Regions from separate parts of the Marinococcus sp. LNSP9103-4 genome, predicted to be linked through region 2. Evidence: predicted binding sites of a transcription regulator. Region 2 holds the regulator's gene; the other holds the start of a gene.
The links. Region 2 encodes Rex, which represses fermentation and respiration genes when NADH is low (regulators of the CRP and FNR family bind a similar motif). Its sites were predicted from a motif close to TTGTGAAATATTTCACAA; they were not measured.
Positions count from the first base shown of each region.

Region 1: ACTRXG_RS06480 (L-lactate dehydrogenase) is a predicted target of Rex. The motif match lies at 2,035-2,052, and genes of this name have one in related genera.

Region 1 covers NZ_JBQLIA010000006.1:108,153-111,568, forward strand. Annotated here, with positions in the region: gene ACTRXG_RS06465 (STAS domain-containing protein) at 1-166, opposite strand, end outside; gene ACTRXG_RS06470 (NAD(P)H-binding protein) at 249-1,685, opposite strand; gene ACTRXG_RS06475 (hypothetical protein) at 1,750-1,932, opposite strand; gene ACTRXG_RS06480 (L-lactate dehydrogenase) at 2,115-3,077, shown strand; gene ACTRXG_RS06485 (SEC-C metal-binding domain-containing protein) at 3,230-3,416, shown strand, end outside.
Region 2 covers NZ_JBQLIA010000038.1:8,059-11,474, reverse strand. Annotated here, with positions in the region: gene groL (chaperonin GroEL) at 1-243, opposite strand, end outside; gene groES (co-chaperone GroES) at 288-572, opposite strand; gene ACTRXG_RS16255 (lysostaphin resistance A-like protein) at 922-1,647, shown strand; gene ACTRXG_RS16250 (DUF4305 domain-containing protein) at 1,649-1,837, shown strand; gene ACTRXG_RS16245 (redox-sensing transcriptional repressor Rex) at 1,911-2,558, opposite strand; gene ACTRXG_RS16240 (ATP-binding cassette domain-containing protein) at 2,729-3,416, shown strand, end outside.

The sequences.
Region 1 (3,416 bases), on a different contig from region 2:
ATAAATGAAACTCATACGTCTGAGACTTCAGTTCCTCAACTTCTTTTGGGTCAGTCGTTGCGTAAGCAGATTCTCTGTCTGATTCCTCCAACGTTTCGTACCATGAATTCGCCATTTCCGCTGCGTGATTGACAAAATAGTCACGGATCAACTGGTTGGTGCTCATACGGCACCGTCTCCCTTCTGTATGCAGACTACTCATATCCTTTTCCGTGTTCCTTAAAAAAGGTGAAACTAAACGAGGAAAATTATGACTCCGGCTGGAGCTGACGGGACCTCCGTAACGTCCACTGGTCTTTTTCAAGATGTGCTTTAAAGCGGTTCATGATCCACAGATGAATAAACGCCTGGGTATATTGATAAAAGTACCATGGCATAGCCGGAACATAATCATGTACCGCTACAATGCACTGGTTCGTGTGAGGAATTTTACGAAATTCCAGCCGGCCCCGTTCTCCTTCATTTACCTGTGCAAGGAGTCCGCCGGTAATATAGTACAGTGCCCGGTCTTCTTCGCTGCGCTCCTTGGAATAGGAAAGCTCGAGAAATGTTCTTTTCATAAAGGCAGGCCGCAGGCCGTACTGGTAGCGATCGGTCGTTTCCACCTTTACGAATGGGCGCAGAAGCTTCGGCAGCCACTTTATATAATAACGGGCCGTCCAGTCTGCGTCTCTTCCACTTGGGATGGTGACACGCTGGACAGAGCGTACATTCCGCTCGACAGGTGCCGGCTTCAGGCGTGCCAGAATCGAGGACTGCTCCTTCCTGCTTTCCTTCAGAGAGTTTTCTGCCGCCTCCCGGAATGGAATTTTTCCATCACTGATGCCCTTCACACTTTTGGCAGGGTCAGCCACCATTGGATGGATCAGACTTTCAATCAGTGGATAAACCAGGCTTTTCGGCGTCCCGGTAGTTACACTCACCCACAGTCTTGAAAGGCGCACGGTGAAAAAAGGCACGGTAACTGCGTAGCGCTTTTTCCCCATCACCTTTGAAGTGATATTCATCATTTTCCGGTAGGTCATTACATCCGGCCCTCCGACGTCGATCGAACGGTTGTAGAGCGATTCTTCCCCGATACTTTTTTGCAGACTGTTTAATACGTCGGCAAGGGCGATCGGATGGGTTTTGGTCTGCGTCCATTTCGGAAGGATCATGACCGGCAGCCGTTTTACCAGCTTTGCGAGAATAGGAAAAGAGGATCCCTGCGGGCCGACGATTAGCCCTGCACGTATAGCGGTCACCGGCGTCCGGTACGATTTCAGGATATTTTCTACTTCCAGCCGGCTGCTTAAATGGCGGGACAGCCGGTCGGCTTCAGGAATAATGCCGCTCAAATAAACGACCTGCTTCACCTGCTTCTGCTCGGCGGCACGCGCGAAATTATCGGCAAGGATAACGTCCATATCTTCAAAGCTTCCTTGAGTTAACTTGGACGTCGGCATCATCGAATGAACTAAGTATAAAGCGTAATCTGCACCTTCGAGTGCCTGTTCCGCGTCTTTTAATGAAAATAAGTCACACGAGCGCCATGTTACATGCTCCTCGTTTTCTTTTGTGTCTATGTTTCTCGACAGAGCAATAATATCCGCGTGCTTTTTCAGTTCCTTCATCAGGTTCCTTCCGATATATCCACTAGCGCCAGTAATAGCTATGACCGGTCTCCGGCCGTTTATATCCTCCATGCTTGCACGCTCCTTTTCCCTTATAAGCTTTACATACACCATTCCCTAATTTCTCCGCCGCTAATTACATATTTATTTTAGAAATAATCCACTGCGCAATTATCACTGTAACAAAGCTGACGAGAAATCCGAAAACTACAAAAGCAAGCACCCACAGCCATCCTCTGTCGAGATTCAACCCGGCGAGCAGACCAATCACTGCCCACGTCAACGCTGTCGGCAGCGCATATTTTAACGCATTTTCCATCGAGTCATTCCCCCTCTTCTGCTCCTTTCCCGTTTCGATTTCCTCCCAACACGTAAGTTCATCATTTGTTCACAATTATATATTTTCTGTACTTGCATCACTTTGTGAAATAGTGCACAATATAAATAGATAAAGATTGCTCATTCATTCACATGATTCATATTCGAAAGGGGATTTTATACATGAAAAGAAATCACGTCCACCGGGTTGTTGTTATCGGAGCCGGAGCTGTCGGCAGCGGCTATGCATTTTCGTTAATTAATCAGGGCGTCGTCGAGGAGCTCGTGATCATCGATCTGGATGAGCGCAAGGCCGAAGGGGACGTGATGGATCTCAATCACGGTAAAGCCTTTGCCCCGCATCCTACTAAAACATGGTTTGGCACCTATGAAGACTGCCAGGATGCCGACATTGTCTGTATTACTGCCGGTGCCAACCAAAAACCCGGGGAAAGCCGTCTCGATCTTGTAGGCAAAAACACGGCTATATTTAAAAATATCGTCGGTCAGGTGATGGATAACGGCTTTGACGGAATATTCCTTATTGCCACTAACCCTGTGGATATTCTTACGTATGCCACCCAGCAGTTCAGCGGGCTTCCAAGAGAACGGGTCATTGGAAGCGGGACAATTCTGGATACCGCCCGCCTGCGGTTTATGCTGAGTGACTATTTTGATACTGCTGCCCAGAATGCCCACGCCTATATCATTGGTGAACACGGCGACACATCGCTTGCCGTCTGGAGCCAGGCAAACGTCGGCGGCCGAAACGCAGTAGAACTCGCAGATGAAAAAGAAAACAAAAATGTGAAGGAAATGAAAGGCATGATTAAAGACGTCCGCGGGGCTGCCTATGAGATCATTGAGCGTAAGGGCGCCACCAGCTATGGCATCGCAATGGGACTCACCCGTATTACAAACGCGATTCTTAAAAACGAAAACAGCGTTTTGACCGTCAGCGCCCACCTTGACGGCCAGTACGGAGAAAATAATCTGTGCATCGGTGTGCCGGCCGTCATTAACCGCGAGGGAATACGGGAAGTGATCGAACTGCCACTGAATGAAGAGGAAGCCCAAGACTTCCACCACAGCGCAGAGACACTCCGCAGCGTATGGGAAAATGCGAACGGCCAAGCTGCTAATTAAGCAGGTCTCTTATTATACAAATACAGCCCTTCCACTGCGAAGGGTTTTTTCACGTCTCCACCCCCCTGAAGCGCACGGATTCCCCATTTCGGGGCAATGTATGTTAGAATTTGAAGGAATAGTAACATACTAGTGAGAAGGAGCCTGAATGTATGAGTATTTCACGTAACGATCCGTGTCCTTGCGGCAGCGGTAAAAAATACAAAAAATGCTGCGGCGATCCCGCCAACCAGCCAGCTTATACGACTGAAGAAGTAACCAACATACAGCTGGATCTTGCAGCCGCTGCGAACAAAGACAGCCGGAAGGATTTCAGCCATTATTACCGCCGGGTCTACC
Region 2 (3,416 bases):
GTTCGTTTTGCTTGCAACCTCGGATACGAGCTGCGCGCCCATGTTTTCGAAGTTGTCTTCGAGTTCGATTTCTTTGGCGATGGTTACACCGTCATTGGTGATAAGCGGGGAACCGAACTTTTTTTCCAAAACAACGTTGCGGCCTTTCGGTCCAAGCGTTACTTTTACAGCGTTTGCGAGTTCGTCCACACCGCGGAGCATCGCGCGGCGGCCGTTTTCACTAAACTTAATGTCTTTAGCCATGATGAAATCCTCCTAATGTAATAATGATTTCGATATGAAGCTGATTACTGAACTACAGCGAGGATGTCGCTTTCGCGAACGATTAAATAATCTTTGCCGTCGTATTTTACTTCTGTGCCTGCAAACTTCGAATATACGACGATATCGCCTTCGTTTACTTCCGGCGTTACGCGTTCACCGTTGTCTTTTACAGCACCGGCACCTACGGAAACCACGCGTCCCTCCTGTGGCTTCTCTTGGGCGGAGTCCGGCAGCACAATACCGCCAGCGGTTTTTTCTTCTGATTCTACCTGTTCGAGTACGAGTCGATCACCTAAAGGCTTTAACAAGGAAAACAACCTCCTTAGAATATTTTCATCGTCCGTTATATGTAACGGGAACGACAGTAACAACATTGTTGTTAGCACTCTTTGCCTCCGAGTGCTAAACCCACTTATTATATTAATCAACCTGGGCATTGTTTGCAAGAGGGAAGCGAAAATTTTTTCTGTTTTTTCCCACTCCAGCGCTTGATGGCACCTGAATTCACATTCCCTGCTAATCGTTTTATTAACCTTCTATTTTAAAATTGTCATAAATTCGCAAGCGCTCTCTTTATTCTTCCTGCAGGTACCTGTGATACAATTAGAGCGTTCGAAACTGGATTTAACCGAGAGAGATTAGGAGTGATCCCCTTCCATGGCCGCACGTTACTGGAGCATTGTTATTATTTATGTACTTATGCAGCTTTCGGGCATCGTTGCCGTCCCGGCCCTTTTGGCTGTAGGCAGCTTTGATTCCGCACAGCAGGCTTCGTACTTCTGGATTTTTGCGAGCTTTATCGTCGCTTTGATTGTTATTTTGATTCTGCTGATTCCTGAAAGAGGCCAGAGTCTTGCGTTTAATAAGCCAAAAATGCCGTGGCCGAATTCCGTCGCCTGGATTTTTATCGGGTTCGCTCTCGCCTACGCCGGTCAGATCGTTGCCGGTTTGATCGAACAAAACCTGCTCGGCATCGATACGGCGTCTGAAAACACGGCGCAGATCATCGAGCTTGTTAACAGCATGCCGGCCTTTGTTATTATTGTAGCCGTGATCGGACCGATTCTCGAAGAGCTGGTGTTCCGTAAAGCTATATTCGGCTCGCTGTACAAACGAACAAACTTTTTTATTGCCGCTATTATCAGCTCCCTGATATTTGCTGCTGTGCATTTGGATTTCACCCACCTGCTCGTTTACACTATGATCGGCTTTGTGTTCGCTTATTTGTATGTCAAAACCGGCCGCATCATCGTGCCGATAATCGTCCACTCCATCATGAACGCATTTGTGGTCGGTATTCAGGTATTGTTCCAGGATGAAATCGAACGCATTATGCGTGAAGCCGAGAGTGCACTTATTCTGCTTGTTCAGGGGTTGATGTAATATGAAAGCTTCTACCGCTGCCCTTTTTTACTTTGTGCTCGGCGGAGTCCTGCTGATGTTTACGTACTTTTCCGTCAGCGAGTCCTCCTGGTCGTTCTGGAGCATTCTGCTCGCTGCCTTTGCCGCCTACGACCTCGTAATGGGGTTCAACTATCTGCGCCTCATGTCGGAGCAGAAAAAGAAGAAATAGCAAAAGGGACCGCCTGAATGTTGGCCGGTCCCTTTTTTATGGGTCAGTATAAATGAAGTATCCTGCTGACAGCCTATTCGTTGTCCAGCGGATAATTTTTCAGAAAGTACACGAGCGTCTGCAGCTCGATGGCAAGATCAATATGATGCACGCGCACAGACGCAGGGACGGATAAGCGCGCCGGGGTAAAGTTCAGAATACCGCTGATGCCTGCCTCCACCAGTTTTTCTCCAGTCGTCTGGGCGGCGGCGGACGGCACGGTGAGCATTGCTACGGAAACGTTATGCTCTTCAAGCTTCTCCGCCAGATCATCGGTATGATACACCGGCACATTTCCAATCTGCTCTCCCACCATGTCTTTATTGATATCAAATGCAGCCACAATCCGGGTGTTTTCATTTTTGGAGAAATTGTAGCGAAGCAGCGCCTTCCCGAGGTTCCCGACGCCGAGAAGTACGACGTCTGTCGCCTCATCCTGGTCCAGGGTAGTCCGGAAAAACGACAGCAGGTACTGTACATTGTAGCCGTACCCTTTCTTGCCGAGCGCGCCGAAATATGAAAAATCCCGGCGGATTGTTGCCGAATCCACCTTGACCGCTTCACTCAATTCGGTTGAAGAAACGCGGGTTTTGCCTGTTGCATACAGGCTTTCCAGAAATCGATAATATAGGGGCAGCCGCTTTGCGGTTGCCTGCGGAATTTTTTGCTGGTCTGTATTCATAATTATTTCCACCTAAATGTATTGTCATTGTCTGTAGACAGTATAGCATGCGTCCCTATGAAAACGTACCGAAACGCTTACCTGCAGCAAGACGTATCCTATTTCGCGTTTCGCCGAAAAGTACGATACACTGATACTATCAGAGTTGTTATTAAAGGAGCTATATAAATATGATTTTACTTCAATGTTCGGGTGTCACCAAGTCTTTTGGGGCAGAAACCGTACTTGATCAAATAAAACTCGAGGTAAAGGAAGGCGAACGGGTGGCCCTGGTCGGCAAAAACGGGGCCGGCAAATCCACTCTCCTGAAAATTCTTGCCGGTGAATCCTCGTATGATTCCGGCTCGATCACGATGCCAAAGGGCACGACATTCGGGTATCTTGAACAGCATACCGGCCTTAACAGCGATAAAACGATGTGGGATGAAATGCTTGATGTTTTTACCCACCTGCAAAAAGCTGAAGCGGAGCTGCGTCGTATGGAGGCGAAAATGTCCGAGCCCGATATTATTGACGATGCCAGAGCCTATGAAAAGCTGATGGCCGACTACGACCAGCGCCAGCAGGAATTCGAAGCCCGCGGCGGCTACCGCTACGAGTCTGACATCCGCACGGTGCTGGCGGGTCTTGGCTTTGGCAGCTTCTCCCTCGACACGCCGGTGCAGTCGTTAAGCGGCGGCCAGAAGACCCGTCTTGCTCTCGGCAAGCTGCTCCTGGCCAAGCCGGAGCTCTTAATTCTTGACGAGCCGACCAACCATCTCGATATGGATACCCTGCGCTGGCTCGAGCAGTATTTAAGCAGTTATCCGGGGGCTGTCCTGATCGTTTCCCACGACCGGTATTTTCTGGACCAGATCG